Regions from separate parts of the Thermomonospora cellulosilytica genome, predicted to be linked through region 3. Evidence: predicted binding sites of a transcription regulator. Region 3 holds the regulator's gene; each other region holds the start of a gene.
What was found. Region 3 encodes LexA, which represses DNA repair genes until DNA is damaged. Its sites were predicted from a motif close to TCGAACANNTGTTCGA; they were not measured.

Region 1: a site for LexA is predicted at 6,441-6,456, ahead of HNR21_RS27430 (SAV_6107 family HEPN domain-containing protein). Genes of this name have one in related genera too.
Region 2: a site for LexA is predicted at 7,448-7,463, ahead of recA (recombinase RecA). Genes of this name have one in related genera too.

The regions. Positions count from the first base shown of each region.
Region 1 covers NZ_JACJII010000001.1:5,814,820-5,824,545, forward strand. Annotated here, with positions in the region: gene HNR21_RS27405 (dihydroorotase) at 1-1,064, opposite strand, end outside; gene HNR21_RS27410 (aspartate carbamoyltransferase catalytic subunit) at 1,144-2,094, opposite strand; gene pyrR (bifunctional pyr operon transcriptional regulator/uracil phosphoribosyltransferase PyrR) at 2,107-2,727, opposite strand; gene bldD (transcriptional regulator BldD) at 3,200-3,694, shown strand; gene HNR21_RS27425 (MFS transporter) at 3,814-5,232, opposite strand; gene HNR21_RS27430 (SAV_6107 family HEPN domain-containing protein) at 5,798-6,301, opposite strand; gene HNR21_RS27435 (L,D-transpeptidase family protein) at 6,596-7,381, opposite strand; gene HNR21_RS27440 (YbaK/EbsC family protein) at 7,459-7,926, shown strand; gene HNR21_RS27445 (arsenate reductase family protein) at 7,945-8,295, shown strand; gene HNR21_RS27450 (hypothetical protein) at 8,346-9,209, shown strand; gene HNR21_RS27455 (hypothetical protein) at 9,206-9,535, shown strand; gene HNR21_RS27460 (GNAT family N-acetyltransferase) at 9,545-9,726, shown strand, end outside.
Region 2 covers NZ_JACJII010000001.1:6,179,803-6,189,528, reverse strand. Annotated here, with positions in the region: gene HNR21_RS29125 (ATP-dependent helicase) at 1,569-6,191, opposite strand; gene HNR21_RS29120 (DUF3046 domain-containing protein) at 6,288-6,482, shown strand; gene HNR21_RS29115 (ATP-grasp domain-containing protein) at 6,489-7,346, opposite strand; gene recA (recombinase RecA) at 7,607-8,722, shown strand.
Region 3 covers NZ_JACJII010000001.1:3,369,322-3,379,047, forward strand. Annotated here, with positions in the region: gene leuS (leucine--tRNA ligase) at 1-1,847, shown strand, start outside; gene HNR21_RS16050 (amidohydrolase family protein) at 2,079-3,668, shown strand; gene lexA (transcriptional repressor LexA) at 3,988-4,689, opposite strand; gene HNR21_RS16060 (LysM peptidoglycan-binding domain-containing protein) at 5,444-5,743, shown strand; gene nrdR (transcriptional regulator NrdR) at 5,939-6,412, shown strand; gene HNR21_RS16070 (vitamin B12-dependent ribonucleotide reductase) at 6,498-9,726, shown strand, end outside.

The sequences.
Region 1 (9,726 bases), 2.4 Mb from region 3:
AAGGACATGCGGTCGGCGACCCCGACCCAGTCCAGCAGCCCGGTCTCGACCATGGCCTGCTGGACCACCGGCAGCGCGGTCTCCAGGCCGATCATGCCCATGGCCGCGCAGTCCCACTCGGTCTCCTTGGCCTCGACCGGGTGCGGGGCGTGGTCGGTGGCGACCGCGTCGATGGTGCCGTCGGCCAGCGCCTCGCGCAGCGCGGTCACGTCCTCGGCGGTGCGCAGCGGCGGGTTGACCTTGTAGATGGGGTCGTAGCCCTCCACGAGGGTGTCGTCGAGGAGCAGGTGGTGCGGGGTGACCTCGGCGGTGACCCGCCAGCCCTTGCTCTTGGCCCAGCGCAGGATCTCCACCGAGCCCGCGGTGGACACGTGGCACACGTGCAGCCGGGAGCCCACGTGCGCGGCCAGCAGGCAGTCGCGGGCGATGATCGCCTCCTCGGCCACCGCGGGCCAGCCGGGCAGCCCCAGCCGCGCCGAGACCTCGCCCTCGTTCATCTGGGCGCCCTCGGTCAGCCGCGGCTCCTGGGCGTGCTGGGCGATGACGCCGTCGAACGCCTTCACGTACTCCAGCGCCCGCCGCATGATCATCGCGTCCGACACGCAGTGCCCGTCGTCGGAGAACACCCGCACCTGGGCGGCCGAGTCGGCCATCGCGCCCAGCTCGGCCAGCTGCCTGCCGGCGATGCCCTGGGTGACCGCGCCCACCGGGTGCACGTCGCAGAACCCGGCCTCGCGGCCCAGCCGCCACACCTGCTCCACCACGCCGGCGGTGTCGGCGACCGGGTGGGTGTTGGCCATGGCGTGCACGGCGGTGTAGCCGCCGCGGGCGGCGGCGCGGGTGCCGGTCTCCACGGTCTCGGCGTCCTCGCGGCCCGGCTCGCGCAGGTGGGTGTGCAGGTCGACCAGGCCGGGCAGGGCGATCAGCCCGTCGGCGTCGACCACCTCGGCCCCGGCGGCGTCCAGCCCGGAGCCGACCTCGGCGATCACGCCGTCGCGCAGCAGCAGGTCGGCGGGCTCCTCGCCGAGGATCCGCGCCCCCTTGATCACGAACGTACGGCTCAACGCACGACCTCCTTGCCGATGGCGGGTTCCGACACGTCGCCCGGCAGCAGGCACCGGACACCAGACGACCGCTGCGTCTTCACCGTGCCCAACCGGAGACCTCCTTGCCGATGGCGGGTTCGGAGCCGCCCAGCAGCAGGTAGAGGACCGCCATGCGGGCGCTGACGCCGTTGGCGACCTGTTCGGTGATGGTGGAACGGGTGGAGTCGGCCACCTCGGCGGCGATCTCCACGCCCCGGTTCATCGGGCCGGGGTGCATGACGATGGCGTGGTCGGCCAGCCGGGCGAAGCGCTCGGCGTCCAGGCCGTACCGGCGGCTGTACTCGCGGACGGTCGGGAAGTAGGCGGCGTTCATCCGCTCCCGCTGGACGCGCAGCATCATCACCACGTCGCTCTTGGGCAGCACCGCGTCCAGGTCGTAGGACACCGAGCACGGCCAGGAGTCCACCGCCACCGGCAGCAGGGTGGGCGGGGCGACCAGCGTGACGTCGGCGCCGAGGGTGTGCAGCAGCAGCACGTTGGATCGTGCCACCCGGCTGTGCAGCACGTCCCCGACGATGGTGACCTTGCGGCCCTCCAGGTCGCCGAGGCGGCGGCGCATGGTGAACGCGTCCAGCAGCGCCTGGGTGGGGTGCTCGTGGGTGCCGTCCCCGGCGTTGACGACGCTGCCGCGCACCCAGCCGGCCAGCCGGTGCGGCGCGCCGGAGGCGCCGTGCCGGATCACCACGGCGTCGGCGCCCATGGCCTCCAGGGTCAGCGCGGTGTCCTTGAGGCTCTCCCCCTTGGACACGCTGGAGCCCTTGGCGGAGAAGTTGATCACGTCCGCCGACAGCCGCTTGGCGGCGGCCTCGAAGGAGATCCGGGTCCGGGTGGAGTCCTCGAAGAACAGGTTGACCACCGTGCGGCCGCGCAGCGTCGGCAGCTTCTTGATGGAGCGGTCGGCGATCTGGGCGAGCTCCTCGGCGGTGTCCAGGACCAGCAGCGCGTCGTCCCTGGTCAGGTCCGCCGCGGAGATGAGGTGGCGCTTCACTGTGCGGCCCCCTTATTCGCCGTGGGACGGCGCGCCGCCCCGGGTGGTGCGGGGTGCGGCGGGCCCGAGCAGGACCACGTCCCGCCCGTCGTTCTCGGCCAGCAGCACCCGGACGGTCTCGCGCATCGAGGTGGGCAGGTTCTTGCCCACGTAGTCGGCGCGGATGGGCAGCTCGCGGTGGCCGCGGTCGACCAGGATGGCCAGCTGCACGGCGCGGGGGCGGCCCAGGTCGTTCAGGGCGTCCAGGGCGGCGCGCACGGTCCGGCCGGAGAACAGCACGTCGTCGACCAGGACCACGATGCGGTCGTCGATGCCGCCCGCGGGCAGGTCGGTGCGGCCCAGCGCGCGCGCCGGCCGCATCCGCAGGTCGTCGCGGTACATCGTCACGTCGAGGGAGCCCCAGGGGACCGGCCTGCCCTCGACCTCCTCCAGCCGGGCGGCCAGCCGGCGGGCCAGGGTGACGCCGCGGGTCTGGATGCCGAGCAGGACGACGTTCTCGCCGCCCTTGGTGCGCTCGAGGATCTCGTGGGCGATGCGGGTGAGGGCGCGCCGGATGTCGGGGGCCTCCAGAACGGCCTTGTGGCCTACATCACCTTCGGCGTCTTCGGCCGGGCGCGGCGCGGCCGGTTCCACCGGCCGGAAGGCAGCATTCACCGCCGGAACCTCCTTTCCCGCCTCACGGGACGGGGTTAAAGGACGTTTTCGTCCTCCTCACGGTAGCAGCCCCGGCGGCCCGCCCGCCTTGGCCCGGCCCGCGTCTTGCCTGGTGAGAGGGGTCACATCGAGCCCACGGGCGGGCCGTTCCGGACGGTCGTGACCTGGTGCCCGAGGGCGCGGGACCGGTGCCCGAGGGTGCGGAACCGGCCGCGGAGCGCAGTGGGAGCGCTCCCGCCCTCGACGGTCGAGAGACACCTGCCGGTTCGACCGCTTTTTTCCAATCGGCTTGACCTTCGGGCCTCCCCGTTTTACCGTCACTGTCCGTAACCATCCCTGGAGACGGGTCCGGGGCGTTCGGTCCCGGGTCCCGCTCCCTGCGGGAGCGACCCGACCGCCGCTCCCCGGGGCCCGACGACGATGATGAAAGTGAGCCTGGGGGGCCGCAACGATGCCGTCTGAATATGCAAAGGCTCTTGGCGCGCGACTGCGCGCGATCCGCACCCAGCAGGGCCTGTCCCTGCACGGCGTGGAGGAGAAGTCCCGCGGCCGGTGGAAGGCCGTCGTGGTGGGGTCCTACGAGCGCGGCGACCGCGCGGTGACCGTGCAGAAGCTGGCCGAGCTCGCCGACTTCTACGGCGTTCCGGTGTCGGAGCTGCTGCCGGGCGGCGCCTCGCCGAGCCCGCTGGGCCCCACGCCCAAGCTGGTGATCGACCTTGAGCGCCTGCAGCAGCTGCCCAAGGACAAGGCCGGCCCCCTGGCCCGCTACGCCGCCACCATCCAGAGCCAGCGCGGCGACTACAACGGCAAGGTGCTGTCGATCCGCCAGGAGGACCTGCGCTCGCTGGCGGTGATCTATGACAAGTCCCCGAACGAGCTGACCGAGGAACTGATCGGCTGGGGCGTCCTCGACCCCGAGGCCCGCCGCGCCGTCGAGGCCTTCTGACCTCCTTTCTCCTTGCCTGTGCCGCCGCGTTCGCCCGCCGGTGAACGCGGCGGCCGTCTTTGCGCCCCCACCGGCCACCGCGCTCGGCGCTCGGACCCGGTGTCAGGGGTGACGGCGCCTCAGGGCATGTCGGGGCGGTGGTCGCCCGGGCCCGGAGGTTGCCTGGGGGCGAGGAGGGCGAGACCGATCGCGGCGACCATGGTGGCGGCGGCCACCGCGAAGCCCAGGGTGAAACCGCCCTCGGTGGGGGTGCCGCCGGGGAACGGGGCGGAGGCGGTGACGATCGCGGCGCTGGCCTGGGTGCCCAGGGACGCGCCGACGGTGCGGATCAGGGTGTTGACGCCGGTGGCCACGCCGGTCTGACCGGCCGGGACGGCGGCGACGACCAGGTTGGCGACCGCCGCGTAGGCCAGCCCGAGCCCGATGCCGCGCGCGATCCCGCCCGTGTACAGCTGCCACATGTGGTCGTGCGCGACCGCGACGTAGCCGTACCCGGTGAGCGTGAGCACCGCCCCGGCCAGCAGCACCGCCCGCGAGCCGACCCGCATGTCCAGCGCGCCGGCGGCGAACCCGGCCACGGTCATCCCGACGCTGGCCGGCAGTTGCAGCAGGGCCGCCTGTGTCGCCGACCCCCCGAAGCCGAACCCGGTCGCGACGGGCAGCTGCACCAGCAGGGGGAAGAGGATGCCCCCGGCCATGAGCGCGTACCCCGCCAGCATCGAGGCGACGTTCGCCGTCCACACCCCGCGCCGCCGCATCAGCCGCAGGTCCACCAGCGGCTCGGCCACCCGCGACTCCACCGCCAGCCAGCACCCCGCCAGCCCGGCGGCCGCCGCGGCCAGCGCCAGGATCCGCGGATCCGCCCACCCCCACGCGGGGGCCTGCGTCAGCGCCGTCAGCCCGCACACCAGCCAGGCCGCGAACAGCAGCGCCCCCCACCAGTCGATCCGGGCCGTCTCCCGCCGACCGGTCCGTGGAACGATCCACCACGCCAGCGCCACGCCCGGCACCAGTCCCGCCACCGGCACCCACAGCAGCCACCGCCAGCCGAACCAGTCGATCACCGGCCCGGCGATCACCCATGACAGCGCCCCGCCCAGCCCCAGCATCGACGACATCAGCCCCACCGCCGACGCCGTCCGGTGCGGCGGATGCACCTCCCGGATGATCGTGTACGCCAGCGGGAACACCCCGCCGCCCACGCCCGCCAGCGCCCTTCCCGCCAGCATCACCGGCAGTGAGGCCGCCAGCGCCGCGACGACCATCCCGACGACCGTCACCACGAGCACCACCAGCAGCACCGGCCGCGGCCCGAACAGATCCCCCAGCCGCCCGATCACCGGCGTGCCCACCGCCGCCGACAACGTCATCGCCGTCAACGTCCACGCCGCTCCCCCGGCCGTGGTCCCCAGCCCCTCCTGGATCAACGGCAACGCCGGCGTCACCACCGCCATCGACAGCGCGTACGCCATCACCCCGAGAAACGCCAGCAGCGGTACGACGAGCCGCTCCCGCCCTGTCTCCCCACCCAAACCCATGGCGGCCCAACGTTACTCCGACACATCCCCCCAAACCCCACCCCCACCAGCCAAAGCACCCTCACCGCCCTCCATCTCCACAGCGGGAACACCCCGCGGCTCCAACGTCCGGCTCAGACCAGGCGACCGGACGAACGCCCGGATCCCTCATGGGCTTGGCCCGGAAGACCCGGAGAACGCGCGGGTGCGGAAGCCGCAAACCCCGAGACACGGAGCCCAGAAGGCGGGAGACACGGCCCAGAACGCAAAGACACGGAGCCCGGGAGACGCAGAGGATCCGGACACAGAGGATCCGGACACGAGGAACGCGCGGACGGGCAGGCGACGTGAACCGCGCCGGCGGAGTCGGTCGGGGGGCTTCGCGACTCCGCCGGCGCGGCGGGGGTTGCCGCCACCGGGCCGGGGAGGGTGGTCCGGTGGCGGCCCGGGGGAGGCGAATGCGCTCCGGCGAAGGGCGCTGGCGGGCGCCCGGGGGTGGGCGCGCGCCGGTCTGCCTCCATGGGGGTTCTCGCGCCCGGCCGACCTGGGTGGGCGGCGGGCGGGGCCGTGCGGGCGGGCGGTCCGGTCAGCTGGCCTCGGGGATGGGGAGGGTGGGCTGGCCCGGGATGCCCAGGGTGTCCTCGACCAGGGAGACGAAGATCTCCGCGTCGTGCAGGAGCTCGTCGGCCTCCCGGGGGGTCACGGCGCGGGGCAGGCCGGCCTCGGCGGCGGCGCGCTTGTCGGCGCCGGCGGCGAAGAAGGCGGCCCACTCGCGCAGGGCGGGGTCGGCCTCGGGGAGCAGCACCCAGACGCTGCGGGGCCGGCCGCGGCGATGGGTCTCCAGCGGCTCGTGGGTGGCCAGCACGGCCGCGGCGGCGCGCAGCGCGGCCAGGTGGGCGGACACGAAGCGGACGGCCGGTGAGGTGGCCTCGGCGGCCTCGGCCAGGCACATGCGGGCGGCGTGGAGCTGGCCGCGGGCGGTGTGGCCGGTCCGGGCCTGGGCGGGCCGGGGACGGGGCGCGGGCACGGGACGGACCTCGCCGTGGGCGTCGGTATGGGCTCTGCGTCGGGCGGTCGTCGATCCGGACATTCGCCTCTCCTTCCGGCTTCGGGCCGGCCGGACGGAGAGCTTCCCCTCACTCCGCCCGGCCGTCACGTTCCGCCGGACGGTTCGCGCTGCCCCGGCGGGACGTGTGCCCCACGGCGCGGGCCGCGAGCCCCGCGCCACCTCGAACATTAGTTCGACGCATCTCAGTAAACAGCCCCCGAGCCGATTCGTCAATACGTTCGAACGCACACCGGGCCCCGCCCCACCGCCCGGCGGCGGCGCAGGTCAACGGCACACCACCAGGAAAGCGAAGGGGTCTGACAAAAATCGGTCAGGTCACCCGGGCCGCCGCAGGTGGACCGGCACGCCCGTCCCCACCAGCCTCGGGAACACCTCGGCGACGTTCATCGGCAGCCGCACGCACCCGTGCGAGGCCGGGTACCGCGGGACGCTGAGCGCGCCGTGGAAGGCGATGCCGCCGTTGAAGTAGATCGGGTTGTACAGCCGCCCGAGCGGCGAGGTCTCCCATCCCGACGCCCGGCGCCCGGTCCGGAAGTCCCCCGTCGAGGTGACCGCGTAGCGGCAGCGCGGCGCGGCGCCGGGGACGTCCCGCGAGCAGAACAGCTCCCCCGACCCCGAGGAGATGTGGGAGATCAGCACCGGCCTGCCGCCCTTGTAGACGACCAGGTACTGGCGGCGCAGGTCCACGTCCACCCGGTCGGGCTCCCGCTTCTTGGCCACCGGCCTGGGCGCGGCCGGGCGGTCCAGGGCCTGCCACATCTCGCGGCCCACCGTGCCGGACACCTTGATCCGGTTGACCTTCTGGAACGCCCACACCGCCATCTGCGTGGTCATCCCGTACCGCCCGTCGACGGGGCCGGGCGCGTACCCGAGCTCCTTGAGACGCCGCTGCAGGGCCTTGACGTCCTCGCCCTTGGCCCCCGGCTTGAGCTTGGGCCGGGGCGTCCGGGTGGGAGAGGGCGTGGCCGTCACGGAAGGCCGGGTGGATGTGGGAGGCCGATCCTCCCCCGCCGCCGTGGTGGCGGCCGGCTGCGAGCATCCCGGCAACACCAGGACCCCGCCCGCGGCCATGATCGCGCCGATGCGCGCCCTCGTCCCCATATGCGACCTCCTACCGGCAGAAGTTCCCTTTTGACGGCCGATCCATCCGCCGGGTTCGGCCCCGTAAGGTGCCTGGCATGCATCCCAACACCGAGAAGGTGGCCGCCGCGCTCAGGGAACGCGGCGCCACCGGCGAGATCATCGAGCTGCCGGAGGCCGCCCCCACCGCCGAGGCCGCCGCGCGCCAGCTCGGCTGCCCGGTCGGGGCGATCGCCAACAGCCTGGTCTTCGACGCCGACGGCGCTCCGCTGCTGGTGCTGACCAGCGGGGCGCACCGGGTGGACACGGCCAAGGTCGCCGGGCTGGTGGGCGCGCGGCGGGTACGGCGGGCCACCCCCGACTTCGTCCGCGAGGCCACCGGCCAGCCCATCGGCGGCGTCGCCCCGGTCGGGCACCCGGCCCCGATCCGCACGCTGGTGGACACCTGGCTGGAGGAGCACGAGACGGTGTGGGCGGCCGGCGGGCACCCGCACACCGTCTTCCCCACCTCGTACGCGGAGCTGCTGCGCATCACCGGCGGCACGTCCGCCGACGTGGGCGCCTGAACGGGGAGAATCGGGGCCATGGAGATCTGGCACAACCCGCGCTGCTCCAAGAGCCGCGCCGCCAAGGCCGCCCTCGACGAGGCGGGCGTGACCTACACCGAACGCCGCTACCTGGACGACCCGCCGACCGCGGCGGAGCTGGAGGAGGTGCTGACCGCCATCGGCGCCGAGCCCTGGGAGGTCGCCCGGCTGAACGAGCCCGTCGCCAAGGAGCTCGGCCTGAAGGACCTGGAGCGCGACCGCAGGCGGTGGATCGAGCTGATGGCGGAGCACCCGGTGCTCATCCAGCGGCCGATCATCGTCACCGGCGGCCGGGCGGTGGTGGCGCGGGACGACGACGCGGTCCGCAGCGCCCTCGACAGCTCCTGACCGGCGGTGTGATCCTGGGACCGACCGTTCGGCACCGCATCGGAGCGGCGATGAGCAGCATGCGCACCGGCCCCGCCGCGGGCGACCCGCAGTTCCGCGGCATCGACCCGGCCGCGCTGGGCCATCTGATCAGGCAGATGCACGACGCGGACAGGGCGATCACGGGCTGGCTGGCCGCGCATCCGCCGCCGGCCGGGGTGTCCGCCGAGGGGCACCGGCGGGCCCAGGAGGTGAGCGTCTGGGTGGCCGAGCAGCTCAGCATGCTGCACCGGCGGCACAACTACGCGATCACCCACCCGGATCCGGCGGGCGGCGTCCGCCCGGGCCCGGCGGCGCCGTCCCGGCCGCCGGTGCCGCGGGCGGGCGGCGGCGCGGGCGGCTCGGGCGGCACGGAAGGGCCGCGGCCGGTGGGCGTGCCCGGGACGCCGCGCACCCCGCCCCTCACCCCGAACGGCGCGGGCCCGGACCTCGGCGCGTTCCCCGACCAGCGGGCCGCGCAGAAGGCCGCCCGCACCGACGCCCTGGCCGTCACCCGCGCCGACCGGGACGGCGGTCCGTTCCCCGACGAGGTGTGGCGGCGGCTGCGGCAGAACGCCGGCGACCCCGACTACACCGCCGAGCTGTACGAACGGCTCGGCCCCGCCGGGGTGGCCGCCCTGATCCGCCAGGCCGGGGACGACGAGACCCGGCTGGAGGCGCTGAGCGGGTCGCTCGGCACCGCCAGCTTCCACCTGGGCATGAACACCGTCTGGCTGCGGACGCTGCTGACCGAGTCGCAGCGGCTCGGCGTCCGGGACACCGCCGAGGCCGTGCTGCTGCGCGCCGACATGAGCCGGCGGACCGACGAGGCGCTGGCCCGCCTGGGCGTACGGCCCGAGGCCGGGCACCTGGCGCCCGCCGGGGGGACGTCATGACCCCGCCGCCCCCGGGCACCCTGCAGGCCCCGATCGACGCGGTCGCCGCCGCCCAGCTCCCGCCCGGCGAGCTGCCCAACCCCGAGTACGAGCGGCTGTACCACGCCTACCGGGACGCCTACGGCAGCATCGACCGGCTGCGGCGGGCGCTGGACCCGCCGAGCCGCACGCTGGCCGGGACCGACGCCTGGCTGGGCCCGGAGGCCCGCGCGTGGGGCGGCCGGCTGGAGGACAACCGGCGGATGCTGCACCAGGCCGCGGACCGGATCCTGACCGACCTGCACGCCGCCCTGGTGGCCACGCCCCGGACGATCCGGCGGGTCTAGTCTGGCCGGGTGAACGACCCTGATCCCGCCAAGCTTCGCGAGGTGGACCGGCGGGGATTCACCCGGCGGCTCGACCCGATCCTGGACATCTACACCGCGGCGATGAGCCCGCCCGCCGACCAGTTGCCCGGCCGGCGGGCCATCATGGAGCGGCACGCCCGGTATCCGCGGTTCCGGGCGCTGCTGGCCGA
Region 2 (9,726 bases), 2.8 Mb from region 3:
GCCCCGCCGGAACCGCACGCACCAACTCGTCCGGCCGCCCATCCAAGGCATCTGCGACGGGGGCTCACCCTCCCGTACGCACTCCACCCCCACCCGGTTCAACCCCCAGCCGCTCCGGCGCCCGGTCTCCCCGCTCGGAGTACTGGACCGTCAGAGAACGCAGATCGCCCCGGCCGGTCCGGCGCCCTGCTTGCACCGCTCCAGAACACCGGATCGTCCCGGAGCACGGATTGCCCCCATGCGGTTCGGCCTTGGACGGACTGGTGCCCTGCCTCGCCGCTCCGGGACACCCGGCCGTCCGGGAACGCGGAACGCCCCGGGGTCGTCTCGCGGACCCCGGGGCGTTGCGGCGGGTGCGGCCTACTTCGTGGTGGTGACCTGCTTGGCTGTGGCGGGCTCCCGCCGGCGTGGATCGTGCATGGCCCGGTCACGGACCGTCCGGGTGATGACCTGGCGCTTGCGTCGCTGTGCGATGGTCCACCGTGCTGTCGGTGTCATGTTGCTCCCCGTTCTGCGGTGACCTTTCCCCCGATCACCGCTGACCCCGTAGTGAATCGATGTTCCCAGAACGGCCACCCTTTTGTATCCCCCGACAGGAGGATTCCTGTTCCCTACCAAGGTGCCGCTCCACCCTGGACGCTTCCTGTGCATCACCTGACATTCATCCCGACGTCACCCTCGTCCCTGCGGGTGTACGCACTGGTGCAGCGGATGGCCCGGCAACTCCTCGGGAGTTCGGGGCGCCAAGGCGGGAGTCGTCGGCCGCGGCGGCGAGGCGGGGACGGCCGGGCGACGCCCTCCGCACGGTTGACGGCTTCTGCATCTGGTGAACGGGGTGGTCATGGGCGTCCGCGTGGCCGGGATGGGATGTACGGCGGCTGAGCCGAGGAGACGTTGCGTGGGGCAACGGCGGCTTGAGCCGAGGAGACCTCGCGCGAGGCATCGGTCGTGGCTACGGCAGGTCTGGGCGATTGGCGGTGTTCTGCGCAGGCCGATGGCCAGGTGCTCGTACGGCCGAGGTATGGAGGCTCTCTGGGTTGGGGTGCGGTGCGGGCCGGGCGGAGTGGTGTAGGAGATCGGCGCGGGTGGCGGCTTCTGAGGTTGGGAGGCGGTGTGGCGCGGGTCGCTGGCCTGTGGCTATCGGTGGTGCGGGTGGCGGGCCGGCACACCGTCCCGGTGCCGGTGGACGGCTCGGGGTCGGGTGCCTGACTCGCCGGCGACCTCTGGGCGGATGCGGGTGGGACGGGCCGCCGGCGTATATCGGGATGGAGCGGGATTCGGGTGATTTAAGAGCGTGCTCGAAAAAGCGTTGAGATGTTCGGTGGTGGGTCGCCGTGGAGGTCTTTCTGGGCGGGCTGGTGTGTTGATGGTGGGCTTTTGCCGGAGGGGCCGCTCGGGACGATCCGGTGTTCCGGGCGAATGAGCGGGCGGCGGTCGGTGGCGTTTTATGCGGAACGACCCCCGCTCAGGGGATGGGCAGGGCGCTCATGGTGGATTTGTACAGGTTGTTGTGGGGTGTGGGCGGGTGGCGGAGGGGCTTTGGGCGGGACTCCTGCGGTCGGACGGGGTCAGGAGCGCAGGCGGAGACCTCGGGGAGTGGGGTGGAAACCGGCGGCTTCGAGGGCCTGGGCCAGGGGAGAGGAGGTGATGGCCTCGCCGTCGGCGCGTTCGACGGTGAGTTTGCCCAGGGCGCCCTCTCGTACGGCGAGGGCCAGGGCGTCAACGGCGGGCTGGAGGGCGCCGGGGTCGTCGGTCCACGACAGGAGGGTGCGGCCGCCTCGTTCGACGTACAGGACCAGGGCGCCGTCGACCAGGACGACCAGGGCGCCGGCCTTGCGGCCCGGTTTGTGGCCGCCGGCGGTCTCGCCCTCGCGTTCCGGCCAGGGGAGGGCGGCGCCGTAGGGGTTGGCGGGGTCGGCGGCGGCGAGCACCAGGGCCGGTGGGCGGTCCGGGGTGCTCCGGTGGGCCGGGGCGGGCGTCAGCCACAGCTCGTCCGGATCGTCCTTCGGGCGGGACGGCTCCCGCAGTGCGCGGAGACGATCCACGGCACCCGGGACGGCGAACTGGGCCGCTCCCAGGCCCTCCACGAAGTAGCCCCGCCGGCAGCGGCCGGTCTCCTCCAGGCCGCGCAGGACCGGGTACACGGCGGCGAACCCGCCGGGGGCGCGCTCGGCGGCCACCGCCCCGCGGATGACGACGCCGTGGCGTTCCAGCAGGACCTCCGCGAGCGCGTGCGAACGCCGGGTCGTGTCGGGTTCCCGCTCCGGCAGCAGCCACCAGCGTCCCGCCACGGTCGGCGGCCCGGTCCGCGACGGCAGCACCGGACGGCCGCGCCGCGACGTCCGGGGACGGTGCGCCGGGCGGCCGGATCCGAGCGTGGCGCGCAGCGGGGCGAGGGTGTCGTTGGTCAGCCGGCCCGCCCACACCAGATCCCACAGGACCGCCACCAGATCCTGGTCGGCGACCTGCAGGCCGGCGGCGTTCACCCGGTCCGACAGGTTCCGGAAGAACAGCGCGCCGCCGTCCGACAGCGTCTCCAGCACCGCCTCGTGCGCCGGGGTCGTGGTGATCTCGGCCGGCTCCGGCAACAGCAGCGGCGCGGTGTCGGCCAGGTACAGCGACACCCAGCCGTCACCGCCCGGCAGCCCGCCCTGCCCGGCCCACACCACCTCGCCCGCCGACGTCAGCTCGTCCAGCAGCGCCGGCGAGTAGCCCGGCACCCGTGCGGGCAGCACCAGCGACTCCAGCGCCGAGGCCGGCACCGCCGCGCCCTGCAACTGCTCGACGGCCTGCACCAGCGCGTCCATTCCGCGCAGCCGGCCCGCCGTGATGCCGTGCCAGGCGGGCAGGAAACGCCCCAGCGCCTCCGGCGGCGACGGCTCCACCTCGGCCCGCAGCCGGGCCAGGCACCGCCGCCGGAGCATCCGCAGCACCCCGGTCTCGCACCATTCGCTCGCGACGGGCCCGGACAGCGCCTCCACCGGCAGGAACTCGCCCTCCGTCACCCGGCCGGCGGCCGCCTGCCGGCGCAGCGCGTCCAGCACCACCGCCGGTCCCAGCCCGAACCGCGCCGCCACGTCGCCCGCCCGGAACGGCCCGTGCGTCCGCGCGTACCGCAGCACCAGGTCGCCCAGCGGATCGTCGACGATCTCCAGGAACGCCTCCGGCACCCCCACCGGCAACGGCACGCCCAGCGCGTCCCGCAACCGCCCGGCGTCCTCCACCGCGGCCCACCGCTCGGCGCCCGCGATCCGCACCCGGATGACCCGCCGCGTCCCCTCCAGCTCCGCCAGCCACTCCCCGGCCGTCCGCCGGGCCTCCGGCGAGACGCCCTCGCGTGCCCCCGGCGGGGTGATGCGGGCGGCGACCTCGCCGGTGGACAGGGGGCCGAGGACGCGCAGCAGGTCGGCCACGCCCTCGGCGTCCTTGGCGCGCCGGTCGGGGGTGAGCCGCTGGAGCTCGCGTTCGGTCTCGGCGACGATCTCCGGGTCGAGCAGCTCGCGCAGGTCCGCCTGGCCCAGCAGCTCGGCCAGCAGCGAGGAGTCCAGCGCCAGTGCCTGGGCGCGGCGTTCGGCCAGGGGCGCGTCGCCCTCGTACATGAACGCGCCCACGTAGTGGAACAGCAGCGACCGGGCGAACGGCGACGGCGCGGGGGTCTCCACCTCCACCATCCGGGTCCTGCGCCCGGCCAGGTCCCGCATCAGCCGCACCAGTCCCGGCACGTCGAACACGTCCTGCAGGCACTCCCGCATCGTCTCCAGCACGATCGGGAACGAGGAGTACCTGCTCGCCACCGACAGCAACTGGGCCGCCCGCTGACGCTGCTGCCACAGCGGCATCCGCCGGTCCGGACGGCGGCGCGGCAGCAGCAGCGAACGCGCCGCGCACTCCCGGAACCGGGCCGCGAACAGCGCCGAGGACCCCAGCTCGTCGACCACGATCCGTTCGATGTCGTCGGGGTCGAACAGCGCCAGGTCCATCCGCGGCGGCTCGTCGGAGTCCGGGATCCGCAGCACGATCCCGTCGTCGGCGTGCATCGCCTGCGCGTCCACCCCGTGCCGTTCGCGCAGCCTGCCCGCGATCGCCAGTGCCCACGGCGCGTGCACCCGGGCCCCGAACGGCGAGTGCACCACCAGCCGCCAGTCGCCCAGCTCGTCGCGGAACCGCTCCACCACCAGCGTCCGGTCGTCGGGCACGTACCCGGTGGACTCCCGCTGCTCCTCCAGGTAGGAGACCAGGTTGCCGGCCGCCCACTCGTCCAGCCCCGCCGCCCGCACCCGTTCGGCCGCCCGCTCGCGCGGCAGCCGCGACAGCTCCCGGGCGAACGTCCCCAGCGCCCGGCCCAGCTCGGCCGGCCGCCCGGGACTGTCCCCGTGCCAGAACGGCAGCTTGCCCGGCTGGCCCGGGGCCGGGGACACCAGCACCCGGTCCGGGGTGATGTCCTCGATCCGCCATGACGAGGCGCCCAGCACGAACACGTCGCCGACCCGCGACTCGTACACCATCTCCTCGTCCAGCTCGCCCACCCGCGAGGACCTCTCGCCGACGAGGAACACCCCGAACAGCCCGCGGTCGGGGATCGTGCCGCCGCTGGTCACCGCGAGCCGCTGCGCCCCCGGCCGGCCGCGCAGGACCCCCGCCACCCGGTCCCACACCAGCCGGGGCCGCAGCTCCCCGAACTCCTCGCTCGGATAGCGGCCCGCCAGCATGTCCAGCGTCGCCTCCAGCGCCGAACGCGGCAGCGAGGCGAACGGGGCGGCCCGCCGGACGACGGTCTCCAGGTCGTCGACCGTCCACTCGTCCATCGCCGCCATCGCGACGATCTGCTGCGCCAGCACGTCCAGCGGGTTGCGGGGGTAGCGCAGCTCCTCGATCTCCCCGCGGCCCATCCGTTCGGCCACCACCGCCGTCTGCAGCAGGTCACCGCGGTACTTGGGGAAGATCACGCCTTTGGACACCGCCCCCACCTGGTGCCCGGCCCGGCCCACCCGCTGCAGGCCGCCCGCCACCGACGGCGGGGCCCCCACCTGGACGACCAGGTCCACCGCCCCCATGTCGATGCCCAGCTCGAGGCTGGAGGTGGCCACGACCGCGGGCAGCCGCCCCTGCTTGAGGGAGTCCTCGATCCCGGCCCGCTCCTCCTTGGACACCGACCCGTGATGGGCGCGCGCCACCTCGGCCGGGGCGCCTTTCCCTGCCCCGGCCTGCGCCATCATCTCCGCCGGAACGGGGGCGTCCGGGAGGCTCGGGCCGTACCGGCGTTCGTAGGCGAGCTCGTTCAGCCGCCCGCACAGCCGCTCGGCCTGCCGCCGGGAGTTGGCGAACACGATCGTGGACCGGTGGGACTCGATCAGGTCCAGCACCCGTTCCTCGACGTGCGGCCAGATGGATCTGCGCGCGGGGTCGTCGGCCGGGCCGTCCGGCGTCACGCCCGGCTCGCCCATGTCCTCGACCGGGACGACGATCCGCAGGTCCAGCCGCGGATCGTCACCGTCGCCGAGGGCCGCCGCCTGCACGATCTCCGCTCGGCGCGACCCGGCGAGGAACGTGGCGACCTCCTCTGCGGGCCGCACCGTCGCCGACAGCCCGATCCGCTGGGCGGGCCGTTCCAGCAGCACGTCCAGGCGTTCCAGGGACAGCGCCAGATGCGCGCCGCGCTTGGTCCCGGCGACCGCGTGCACCTCGTCCACGATCACCGTCTCCACGCCCCGCAGCATCTGCCGCGCCTGCGAGGTCAGCATCAGGAACAGCGACTCGGGAGTGGTGATCAGGATGTCCGGCGGCCGGGTGACCAGACGGCGGCGGTCGTCGGCGGGGGTGTCGCCGGACCGCACCCCCACCCGCACGTCCGGCTCCGGCAGGCCCAGCCGGCGCGCCGCCTGGCGGATGCCGGTCAGCGGGGCCCGCAGGTTGCGCTCGACGTCGACGGCCAGGGCCTTCAGCGGCGAGACGTACAGCACCCGGCAGCGCCGCTCCCGGTCGTCCGGCGGCGGCGCGGCGGCCAGCCGGTCCAGCGACCACAGGAACGCCGCCAGCGTCTTGCCCGAACCGGTCGGGGCGACCACCAGCGTGTGGTCGCCGCGCGCGATCGACTCCCACGCCCCCGCCTGCGCGGGCGTGGGCGCGGCGAACGCCCCGCGGAACCAGGCGCGGGTCGCCGGGGAGAAGCGTTCGAGCACGTCGTCGGGCATGTTCTTCATACTGCCCCGCGCCTGTGACAAAACCGGCCGCGGTCCCGCCGCGTCCGCGCCGTCGTGGCCGCGGCGCCGCGGCGGTACGGTGGCGGAGTGCGGCTATCGGTGTTCTGGGATCGGATGAACCAGCAGTTCGGCGAGGTCTACGCGCAGAGCGTGGCCAAGGACTACGTGATCGCCGAACTCGGCGGCCGCACCATCGAGCAGGCCCTGGCGGACGGCGAGGACGCCAAGACGGTCTGGGAGGCGGTCTGCGCCACCTTCGACGTCCCGCAGCGCCTGCACTAGCCGGCGCTAGTCCGGAACGGGCAGGTGGGCGTACAGGTCCATCGGGTCCATCGAGGCCGGCAGGTCGCTGACCTGGCCGTCGCCGACCTCCACCACCCGCCACCGGCCGTCGGTCCGGCGCGCCAGGTCGGTGGTGATGAACCGGCAGCCCAGCGCCCGCACCGCGGTGGCCACCGTGTCCAGCTCCGGCTCGGGGTAGTGGTCGGGCTCGTCGGGGTGCGGGCCGATCAGCGCCGGCTCGCCGTCCACCCACCACACCCGCGCCTCGCCGGCGTCGTACGGCTCGTACTCGCGGACCACCAGCCCGCCGGTCAGGAACTCGTCCTGCAGCGCCACCATCTTGGCCACCACGCCGCGCAACTGGGTGGTGTTCTTGACGTCCGGGACGAAGCAGGCCTCCTCCCACTCGTGCTTGCGGGACTTCACGTAGTCCTTGACCACCGCGGGCCCGGGCGGCAGCGGCCGCACCAGCTCGGCCAGGTCGTCGGGAACGGTGCGGGGCGGCAGCGGGCGCCACACGCTGTGCGGGGTCAGCCCCGCGAACGTGTCGTGCCAGCCCGGCAGCTCGTGCGCCCGCCGGTAGTCCTCCGGGTGGGTGAGCAGGGGAGTGCCGCGTTCCTTGAGGGCGGCGGCCAGCGCGGTGTACTCGGCCGCGGTCAGCATCCAGCCGCGGTACCAGGCCGGGCCCAGGTCGCGGGGCACCCGGCGGATCGCGGTGAGCACGTCGCCCCGCCGCAGCGCGTCGTGGTCGATCAGCACGACGTTGCCATAGTGGTCGCGCACCGCAGCCGCCTCGCGCGCGAAGTGCGGCTCGACGCGCCGGGGGTTGAGTGGATCGGCGCAGAAGACGACGGTCAGCGTCATGGTGGCCCCCTCCGACGCGGCCAGCGTACGGGCACCGCCCGCCGCCGCGCACGGGGATCGCGCGGGGATTCGGGGACGGACCGCGGCGAGTCGGGCCATGATCGAACGGATGTTCGGTAGAGTGGGGAACGCACACGACGTTCGTCCACAGCGGCGGCAGGGACTCGAAAACTGTCGGTGGGCCGCCGTAACGTCGCTTCCGACCGAAAGCGAAGTCTCCAGGGCCGGTCGTACGGCCTGGGATTGAACAGGGGCATCTCATGGCAGCTAGCGACCGCGACAAGGCGCTCGAGACCGCGCTCGCCCAGATCGAGCGGCAGTTCGGCAAGGGCTCGGTGATGCGGCTGGGCGACGAGGCCCGCGCACCCGTCGAGGTGATCCCCACCGGATCCATCTCGCTGGACATCGCGCTGGGCATCGGCGGCCTGCCGCGCGGCCGGGTGATCGAGGTGTACGGCCCCGAGGGCAGCGGCAAGACCTCCATCGCCCTGCACGCCGTGGCCAACGTGCAGAAGAAGGGCGGCATCGCCGCGTTCGTCGACGCCGAGCACGCCCTCGACCCCGACTACGCCAAGAAGCTCGGCGTGGACACCGACGCGCTGCTGGTGTCCCAGCCCGACACCGGCGAGCAGGCCCTGGAGATCGCCGACATGCTGGTGCGCTCGGGGGCCATCGACATCATCGTCATCGACTCCGTCGCCGCCCTGGTGCCGCGCGCCGAGATCGAGGGCGAGATGGGCGACAGCCACGTCGGCCTGCAGGCCCGGCTGATGTCCCAGGCGCTGCGCAAGATGACCGGTGCGATCAACCAGACCAAGACCACCGCCATCTTCATCAACCAGCTCCGCGAGAAGATCGGCGTGATGTTCGGCAGCCCGGAGACCACGACCGGCGGCCGGGCGCTGAAGTTCTACGCCTCCGTGCGGCTGGACGTGCGGCGGATCGAGACCCTCAAGGACGGCACCGAGCCCGTCGGCAACCGGGTCCGGGTCAAGGTCGTCAAGAACAAGGTCTCCCCGCCGTTCAAGACCGCCGACTTCGACCTGCTGTACGGGCAGGGCATCAGCCGCGAGGGCGGCCTGATCGACCTCGGCGTCGAGCACGGCTTCGTCCGCAAGGCCGGCGCCTGGTACACCTACGAGGGCGACCAGCTCGGGCAGGGCAAGGAGAACGCCCGCAACTTCCTCAAGAACAACCCCGACATCGCCGACGAGATCGAGAAGAAGATCAAGGAGAAGCTCGGCGTGGGCCCGCGCCTGGACGCCGACGCCACCGCCGCGGCCCCGGCGGACCCCGCCGCCCCGGCGCCCGCCCCCGCGGCGGCCCCGGCCGGACGCAAGACCGGCGCCAAGGCGGCCAAGCCCGCAGATTCCTGACCGTGCATCCGCGGATCAGGGTGACTGTTGACGAACCGTGAGGAATGATCTTCCATGAAGGGCGGCGGCGTCCCGTCCCGCACCGGCCTGCCGGCAAGCGGGCCTTCCCCGAAGACGCCGCCGCTCACGTTCCTCGCCCTCGTCCGGTCGCCCTCCGCCGATAGCGCCCGCCTCCCGGTGCCCTCATGAACGACCGGCACACCGACCCCACCTGGCCCGTGGCGGACACCTGGCCTCTCCCGCCAAAGTCTCCGCCGCCACCCCAGGACACCCCCGTTCTCTGGAACACCCCCGAAGAACCCCGGGACGCCGTCACCTCCGAGAGCGCCGCCCAGGGGCCGGAGGACCCCGGCCCTTCCGGATCCACCGTCCCCTCCCAGGACCCCGCCGGCCTCGAGGAAGGCGAGCCCTCGGAGCAGCCCACCCCTGAGGAGGGTCCTGTTCCGCCCTGGGCCACGGCCTCCTCGGACGTCATCGTCAGCTGGGACGTCCCCGAGGACCCGGAACACGGCGTCCCCTCGGGGAACGACGTCGTGGCCGACGATGACCCGCGGCCGGAGAACACCCCCTCACCCGAGCCCGCCGCAGGCCGGGACGCCCAGCGAGACGCACAGGGCACCGTCTCGGCAGAGCACCCGACCCCGCCCGGCCGGGTTCCGCCCTGGGACACCACCTCATCGGACGCCGCCGTCGTATGGGACGTCGCGGACGAGCCAGAGGAGACCGTCCCCCCTGCGAAGGCCACCGAGGGCGACCCGCTCCCCGCCGAAAGCCCCGCCCCACCCGGGGACACCGTCACCCGCCCTTCCGCCGAGAACCCGGAGAACGTCCCCTCCGCAGGGACCGCCGGGCCCGGACGCTTTTCCTCCCAGGACGCTGTCTCACCCTGGGAGGTCGGCGAGGACTCAGACGATCCGGCCTCCCGCGAGGATGCCGATGAGTCCAGACGCTCTTCCTCCCGGGGCGATGTCCCGTTCGGGGACACCGGTGAAGGCTCGGAGGCC
Region 3 (9,726 bases):
TGGACGACATGCGGCAGCTGGAGGGCAAGTGGCCGGACCGGGTGCTGCTGATGCAGCGCAACTGGATCGGCCGGTCCACCGGCGCCGACGTGCAGTTCACCATCGAGGGGCGCGACGAGCCGGTCACCGTCTTCACCACCCGGCCCGACACCCTGTACGGGGCGACGTTCTTCGTGGTCGCCGCGGACGCGCCGCTGGCCGCCGAGATCTGCGCGCCCGAGCAGCGCGCCGAGTTCGAGGCCTACCGCGAGCAGGTCTCCCGTGAGAGCGAGATCGACCGGCTGTCCACCGAGCGCGAGAAGACCGGCGTCTTCCTGGGCCGGTACGCGGTCAACCCGCTGAACGGCGAGCGCATCCCGGTGTGGGCCTCGGACTACGTGCTGGCCGAGTACGGGCACGGCGCGATCATGGCGGTGCCCGCGCACGACCAGCGCGACCTGGACTTCGCCCGCAGGTTCGGGCTGCCGGTGCGGGTCGTGGTCGACACCGGCGAGGCGGACCCGGCCGAGACCGGCGTCGCCACCGTCGGCGACGGCCGCCTGGTCAACTCCGGCCCGCTGGACGGGCTGAGCAAGGCCGACGCCATCGCCAGGGCCATCGAGATCCTGGAGGCCAAGGGCCTGGGGAAGGCCTCGGTCAACTACCGGCTGCGCGACTGGCTGGTGTCCCGGCAGCGGTTCTGGGGCTGCCCGATCCCGATCGTGCACTGCGAGTCCTGCGGCGAGGTCCCCGTCCCCGACGAGGACCTGCCGGTGCGGCTGCCCGACCTGCGCGGCGCCGACCTGGCGCCCAAGGGCACCTCGCCGCTGGCCGCCGCCGAGGACTGGGTCAACACCTCCTGCCCCAAGTGCGGCGGCGCCGCCAAGCGCGACTCCGACACCATGGACACCTTCGTCGACTCGTCCTGGTACTACTTCCGGTACTGCTCGCCGGGCTACACCGACGGGCCGTTCGACGTCGAGCAGGTCCGCAAGTGGATGCCGGTCGACCAGTACACCGGCGGCGTCGAGCACGCCATCCTGCACCTGCTGTACAGCCGGTTCTTCACCAAGGTGCTGTACGACATGGGGATGATCGACTTCACCGAGCCGTTCACCCGGCTGCTGAACCAGGGCCAGGTGATCCTGAACGGCAAGGCGATGTCCAAGTCCACCGGCAACCTGGTCGACCTGGGCGACCAGATCGCCGAGTTCGGCGTGGACGTGGTGCGGCTGGCGATGCTGTTCTCCGGGCCGCCCGAGGACGACATCGACTGGGCCGACGTGTCCCCGCACGGGATGAGCAAGTTCCTGGCCCGGGTGCACCGCATCGCCGCCGAGACCGCCGCCCCGGTCGGCGCGGACCCGGCGACCGGTGACACGGCCCTGCGCCGGGTCACCCACCGGGTCATCGACGAGGCCACCGCCATGGTCGAGGCGCAGCGCTTCAACGTCGCCATCGCCCGGATCATGGAACTGGTCTCGGCCACCCGCAAGGCCATCGACTCCGGCCCCGGCGCCGCCGACCCGGCCGTGCGGGAGGCCGCCGAGACCATCGCGATCCTGCTGTCGCTGTTCGCCCCCTACACCGCCGAGGAGGCGTGGGAGGCGCTGGGCCGCCAGGCCCCGGTGATCCGCGCGGGCTGGCCGTCGGCCGACCCGTCCCTGCTGGTGGAGGACCGGGTCACCTGCGTGGTCCAGGTCGCCGGCAAGGTCCGCGACCGGCTGGAGGTGTCCCCGGGCATCGCGGCCGACGAGCTGGAACGGCTGGCGCTGGCCTCCGACAAGGTGCAGGCGGCGCTGGGCGGCGCGGGCGTCCGCAAGGTCATCGTCCGCGCCCCCAAGATCGTCAACATCGTCCCGGCCTGACCGGGGCGAGTCCGCGGGCCCGCCGTGCGGCACGGCGGGCCCGCGGGCGTCACGGGCCGACCGGCCGTGCCGGACGGGCGTTCTCCCGGCCGGAGGACGCCGCTCCGGCCCCCCGGCGCGGGGCTCGGTGGCCGTGGCGGCCAACGCCGAGGACGATCATTGTCCCCGGCGGCCATGGGGTGAACGGTGTGAGCGGGGTCACCATCGCGGCATAAGCCTGCGGAGGTGAGCATGCCCGTTCCCCGCTCGATGGCGGCCCGGCTCGGGGCCGCGTTGCTCCTGCTGTTCTCCCTCGTCGTCGCGGCCGAGGTCGCCGCGCCCCGGCCGTCCGCCGCACAGGGCGGCCCCGGGGCGGTGCGCGGGTTCCTCGACGCGCACAGCCATCTGCACTCCCACGAGTCGTTCGGCGGGATGCTGCTGTGCGGCAAGCCGTTCGATCCGGACGGCATCGAGGACGCCCTGCGGGACTGCATCGACCATCACCCGAACGGCGCGCTGGCGTTCTTCGAGAACTTCCTGAAGAACGGTTCGCCGATCGGCACCCACGACCCCCGGGGCTGGCCCACGTTCAAGGACTGGCCCGCCTGGAACTCCCTGACCCACCAGACCGCCTACCACGAGTGGGTCGAACGGGCGTGGCGCGGCGGCCAGCGCATCCTGGTCAACCACATGGTCGCCAACCGGCAGATCTGCGACGTGTACCCGCTCAAGCGCACCTCCTGCGACGAGATGGCCGGCATCCGGCTGCAGGTGCGCCGCGCCAACGAACTCCAGGCCCATATCGACTCGCTGCACGGCGGCCCCGGAAAGGGCTGGCTGCGGATCGTCCGCTCCCCCGAGGAGGCCCGCCAGGTGATCGCGCAGGGCAAGCTCGCGATGGTGCTCGGCGTGGAGACCTCCGAACCGTTCGGCTGCCGCGTCGTGAACGGCGTTCCCGGATGCACGAAGGCCGACATCGACCGGGGCCTTGACGAAATGCACTCGCTCGGCGTGCGCAGCATGTTCCTGTGCCACAAGTTCGACAACGCCCTGTGCGGCGTGCGCTTCGACGGAGGCACCCAGGGACTCATCATCAACGCCGGCAACAAGATCGGCACCGGCAGGTTCTGGCAGGCCGAGACCTGCACCACCGCCGAGCACGACAACACCGTCGCCGGCGGCACCCTCCCCAAGGAACTGAGCTGGATCGACCCCGGCGGCGCCTTCCCCCTCTATCCGCCCGCGCCGCACTGCAACAAACTGGGGCTGACCGCACTGGGCGAGCACATGGTCCGCGGCATGATGCGGCGCGACATGTGGATCGAGATCGACCACATGAGCGTGCGCGCGGCCTCCCGCACCCTCGACATCCTCGAACAGGCCGGTTATCCCCGGGTCATCTCCTCCCACAGCTGGACCGACCGCAACTTCTACCCGCGCATTTACCGCCTGGGCGGCATGGTCGCGTCCTACGGCCATTCCTCGGAGAAATTCGTGCAGGACTGGCGCGGCGCCAAGGCCGTCCGCGACCCGTCCCGCCTGTTCGGCTACGGCTACGGCATGGACGCCAACGGCCTGGGCCCCCTCCCGGCCCCGCGCGCGAACAACTCGGCCAACCCCGTCCGCTACCCGTTCCAGAGCCATGACGGCAGCGTGACGCTGGACCGCCTGCGCACCGGCGAACGCACCTGGGACGTCAACGTGGACGGCGTCGCCAACTACGGCCTGGTCCCCGACTGGATCGAGGACATGCGCGTCATCGCCGGGCCCGAGATCGTCAACGACCTGGCCTGGGCCGCCGAGGCCTACCTGAGGGCCTGGGAGTCCCCGCCCGCCCCGTGATCCTCGACCCGCCCGTCCCCGCGGGCGGGACGCCTCCCGACCACCACACGCCCGCCATGCCCCGCCACCGCCGTGGGGCACGGCGGGCGTGTGGTGCTGTGCGCTCCTGCGGGACCTGCCCCGGCGTGTCTCGGCACCGCCGGACGGGCGGTCTGCGTTCGCGAACGGGCCACGGTCGGTCAAGGCAGGCGGCGGTCTCGGCGCGGGCCGTGCCTGGCCTGCGCTCGCGGGGAACGGCCGCGGCCGTCATGGGTCCGGTCGGCGCGTTCCCCGGAGGCAGGGTGAGGCTCCGCCGCGCGGGCAGCCGGGCGGGCGCGGGTCAGACCTTGCGGAGGACGGCGACCACGCGGCCCAGGACGGAGGCCTCGTCGCCGGGGATGGGGTCGTAGGCGGCGTTCTGCGGCATCAGCCAGACGTGGCCGTCCTTGCGCTTGAAGGTCTTGACGGTGGCCTCGCCGTCGATCATGGCGGCGACGATGTCGCCGTTCTCGGCGACCGGCTGCTGGCGGACGACCACCCAGTCGCCGTCGGCGATGGCGGCGTCGATCATCGAGTCGCCGGAGACCTTGAGCAGGAAGTGGGTGCCCTCGCCGACCAGTTGCCGGGGCAGGGCGAACACGTCCTCGACGGTCTCCTCGGCCAGGATCGGGCCGCCGGCGGCGATCCGGCCGACCAGCGGGACCAGGGCGGGGGCGGGGACCGACTCCTGGCCGGCCGAGCCCTCGAAGGACTGCGGGGCGGCGCCCTCGGAGCGGACCGGCACCGAGCCGGGCATCCGGACCTCCACGGCGCGCGGGCGGTTGGGATCGCGCCGCAGGAAGCCCTTGCGCTGCAGGGTCCGCAACTGGTGGGACACGCTGGAGGTGCTGGTCAGCCCGACGGCCTCGCCGATCTCCCGCATCGAGGGGGGATAGCCGCGCCGCTGCACCGAGTCCCGGATCACCTCGAGCACCATCCGCTGGCGCGGGGTGAGACCGCTCTCGTCCATCGGCCCGTCGGGCATCTCCCGGACCTTGCTCATCGCTCTGACCGCCTCCTGGGCGCCGGGCGTGACCGCCTGCCGGCACGCCACCCGTACGGGATCCTCGCTCCTGGCAGGCACGTTAGCGCGGATCCCGCTGATGATCAAACAATTGTTCGAAGAAACCCGGCGTGTTCCCCTCGCCTCCTCCGGCACCCTGCGATAGAAATCGTACATCCGTTCGATCGAACTGACATTCGAATCCCTCGATCGGAGGCCACGCATGGCGAGCCTGCCCCGGACCCCGCCCACCAGCCGCCCGATTCGCACCCGCAAGCACCTCACCCTCATCCCCGGCGGACGCACCGCCCCCGAGACCCCGGCCGCCTCCCGCCGCCCCGCAAGCCCTCCCGCGCCCCGCACCCGCCCGCACGACACGACACCGGAACGCCCCAGGAGGGTCGACGGCCCTGGGCGTGCCGCGGGCTCTCCCGGCCGGGATGCCTCCAGGCGTGAGGCGAGACCGGACCGCCGGACGGACGCGGGCCCTGGGCGCGAGGCGGCGCGAGAACACCGCGTGGGCGTCCCTGGAAAGGACGGCCTGCGACGTGATGCGGCGTCGGAACGCGGTGCGGGCGCATCTGGTCGCGGCCTCACCAGGGGTGAGACAGCGGCGGGCCGCCGGGTGGATGTGCCGGGGAGCGGTGGCCCCGGGTGCGAGGTCGCGGCGGGCATGCCCGGGCGGCGTGCTTCCGGTGCGGCTGCCGGGCGTTCGGGCGAGATCCGGGCCCGGGGAGCCGAGAGGCGGCGGACGGTGTCGGACGAGCCGCCGGTGCGGCTCACCCGGCGGGGGAAGGTCGTGGTGAGCCTCGGCGTGGCGGGGCTGATGGCGGGGGCGTTCTGGCTCGGGATGGCGAGCGGGGCCCGGAGCGACGCGGCGCCGCGGCAGGACGCGTGGGTGGTCGTGGAGTCCGGGGACACGTTGTGGACCATCGCCAGCCGGGCGCGGCCGGGGCGCGACCCGCACGCGACCGTGCGGCGGATCATCGAGGCCAACGATCTGGGCGATGCGGCGGTGCGGCCGGGGCAGGCGCTGCGGATACCGGCCGGGTGACCGGACGCGGAAGGCGACACGCCGAGACGGGGCCGGTGCGCCCCATGTGACAAGGCTCTACGGGCGAGGCGATCGTTCCGGCTTGCACTGGCCTCTGACGGCCCCTACGGTTGACCACAACATCTAGTAGTTACACCGATGTGATTTTCCACAGGTTGTGGTCTTGTGGCGGTCTGTCAGGGGAGGTCGAGAGACGTGCACTGCCCGTTCTGCCGGCACCCCGACAGCCGGGTGATCGACAGCCGTTCCACCGAGGACGGCGCGGCGATCCGGCGCCGCCGCTCCTGCCCCCAGTGCGGCAGGCGGTTCACGACGCAGGAGACCGTACTGCTGATGGTGGCCAAGCGCAGCGGGGTCACCGAGCCGTTCTCCCGAGACAAGATCATCGCCGGGGTCCGGCGCGCCTGCCAGGGCCGCCCGGTCGATGAGGACGCGCTGGCCAAGCTGGGGCACCGGGTGGAGGAGGCGATCCGGGCCACCGGGGTCGCCGAGATCGCCTCCCATGAGGTGGGCCTGGCCATCCTCGGGCCGCTCCGCGAGCTCGACGAGGTCGCCTACCTGCGATTCGCCTCCGTCTACCGGGGGTTCGAGTCGCTGGAGGACTTCGAAAGGGAGATCCGATCGCTGCGCGCCGCCGCCGAGTCGGCCCGGGCGCAGCGCGACGACTGAAAACATCCCGGCCGGTGGACGATCCGGCCGCGGGGCATCGTTGTTCCTGTTACAGGGCCGGAAACGGTCCCGAAGGGGGAGAGTCATGACCGAAACGGTGAGCGGCTCGGCATCCCGACGCGGCAAGGGCCGCAAGGGGCTGAAGATCGGGCGGGTCTTCACCACGCCGGGAGTGCATCCGTACGACCAGGTCACCTGGGAGCGCCGGGACGTCGTCATGACGAACTGGCGGGACGGCTCGGTCAACTTCGAGCAGCGCGGCGTGGAGTTCCCCGACTTCTGGTCGGTGAACGCGGTCAACATCGTGACCTCCAAGTACTTCCGCGGCGCCGTCGGCACCCCCCAGCGCGAGTGGAGCCTCAAGCAGCTGGTCGACCGGGTCGTCGGCGTCTACACCGAGACCGGCAGGGCGCACGGCTACTTCGCCTCCGACGAGGACGCCGAGATCTTCGACCACGAGCTCAAGCACGCCCTGATCCACCAGATCTTCAGCTTCAACTCCCCCGTCTGGTTCAACGTGGGCACCAAGTCCCCGCAGCAGGTCTCGGCGTGCCTTCCTTACGACGCGCTGGTCAGCACGCCCGCCGGCCTGATCCCGATCGGGAGGCTCGTCGAGGACGACGCCGTCGGCACCAAGGTGTACGACGCGCACGGCATCACCAGGATCGTCGCCACCAAGGCCAACGGGGTGAAGGACGTCCTGCGCATCCACACCAAGGCCGGTTACACCCTGGACGTCACCCCCGACCATCTGGTCTGGCGCGCCACGGGTGAGGGCACCGGCGCGTTCGTCGAGGCGGGCCAGCTGCGGGTCGGCGACATGCTGGAGTGGCACCGCCGCGACTCCTACGGCGAGGCCGAGATCACCTCCCGGGAGATCGCCGAGGCGGCGCTGGCCGGCTGGCTGCAGTCCGACGGCTTCGTCGGGCAGTACGAGCACGGCACCAACCGTTCGCTGACCATCGAGGCGATGACGGTGACCGACGCCGAGCGCGACTGGGTCATCCGCCAGCTGAACGTGGTCTTCCCCGGTGTCCACCGGCACGAGCGCACCGTCCAGACCCAGGACACCGAGCTGGACTGCCGCCGCATCCGCCTGTACGGGACCGGGCTCGCGGAGTTCGTCGACGCGTGGGGCCTGCGCGCCCGCGGCGCGGACATGACCGTCCCCGAGCGCCTGTACACGGCGCCGCTGCCCGTGGTCGCCGCCTACCTGCGCAGCATCTTCCAGGCCGAGGGCTTCGTGTCCGAACGCGAGCGCTCCACGGTCGTCGAGGTCGACATGGTGTCCGAGGAGCTGATCCGCGGCATCCAGCGGCTGCTGCTGCGCTTCGGGATCTACTCCCGGGTGGGCTTCAAGAAGGACGCGCGCGCCGACCGCCAGGGCTGCTGGACGCTGCGCATCCAGGTCGCCGGGGACCGCCGGATCTTCGCCGACGAGATCGGCTTCATCGACCCGGTCAAGGCCGAGAAGCTGCACCGGAGCTTCGAGAAGGCCGGCCGGGGCGCGTACCCGACCAAGCGACTGGAGATCGCCCGCATCGAGCACCTCGGTCCCATGGAGGTCTACGACATCCAGACCGAGAGCGGCGAGTTCCTCGCCGGGAACCTCCGCGTGCACAACTGCTTCATCCTGTCGGTGGACGACACGATGGAGTCGATCCTCGACTGGTACAAGGAGGAGGGGATCATCTTCAAGGGCGGCTCCGGGGCGGGGCTGAACCTGTCGCGGATCCGTTCCAGCAAGGAGCTGCTGTCGTCCGGGGGGACCGCCAGCGGGCCGGTGTCGTTCATGCGCGGGGCGGACGCCTCGGCGGGCACCATCAAGTCGGGCGGGGCCACCCGGCGGGCCGCCAAGATGGTCGTGCTGGACGTCGACCACCCCGACATCGAGGAGTTCATCTGGACCAAGGCGCGCGAGGAGGACAAGATCCGCGCGCTGCGGGACGCCGGCTTCGACATGGACCTGGGCGGCAAGGACATCACCAGCGTCCAGTACCAGAACGCCAACAACTCCGTCCGGGTCTCCGACGAGTTCATGCGCGCGGTGGAGAACGACGAGGAGTTCGGCCTGCGCGCCCGGCTCACCGGCGAGGTCATCGAGACCGTCAAGGCCCGCGACCTGTTCCGCGCGATGGCCCAGGCCGCCTGGGAGTGCGCCGACCCGGGCATCCAGTACGACGACACCATCAACGACTGGCACACCAACCCCGAGACCGGGCGCATCACCGCGAGCAACCCCTGCTCGGAGTACATGAGCCTGGACAACTCCTCGTGCAACCTGGCGTCGATCAACCTGCTGAAGTTCCTGCGCGAGGACAACACCTTCGACGTGGAACGGTTCACGAAGCTGACCGAGCTGATCATCACCGCGATGGACATCTCGATCACCTTCGCCGACTTCCCGACCGAGAAGATCGCCGAGACCACCCGGGCGTACCGGCAGCTCGGCATCGGGTACGCCAACCTGGGCGCGCTGCTGATGGCCACCGGGCACGCCTACGACTCCGAGGGCGGGCGCTCGCTGGCCGCGGCGATCACCTCGCTGATGACCGGCACCGCCTACCGCCGCTCCGCCGAGCTGGCCGCCATCGTCGGCCCGTACGAGGGGTACGCGCGCAACGCCGAGGCGCACAAGCGGGTGATGCGCAAGCACGCCGCCGCCAACGACGACATCCGCACCCTCGACGAGATGGACAGGGCCGTCCACGCCGCGGCCACCAGGCAGTGGGCCGAGTGCCTCACCCTCGGCGAGAAGAACGGCTACCGCAACGCGCAGGCCTCGCTGCTGGCGCCCACCGGGACCATCGGCCTGATGATGGACTGCGACACCACCGGCATCGAGCCCGACCTGGCCCTGAAGAAGTTCAAGAAGCTGGTCGGCGGCGGGTCGATGGAGATCGTCAACCACACCGTCCCGCGGGCGCTGCGCAAGCTGGGCTACCAGACCGAGCAGGTGGAGGCGATCGTCGAGTACATCGCCGAGCACGGCCACGTGGTGAACGCGCCCGGCCTGCGCCCCGAGCACTACGAGGTGTTCGACTGCGCGATGGGCGAGCGGGCGATCAGCCCGATGGGCCACGTGCGGATGATGGCCGCGGTCCAGCCGTTCCTGTCCGGCGCCATCTCCAAGACCGTCAACATGCCCGAGCAGGCCACCGTCGAGGACATCGAGAGGGTGTACTTCGAGGGCTGGAAGATGGGCCTCAAGGCGCTGGCGATCTACCGGGACAACTGCAAGGTGGGCCAGCCGCTGTCGGTCGCCAAGAAGAAGGAGGAGGCCAAGGCCGAGCCCGCCGCGGCGCCCGCCCCGG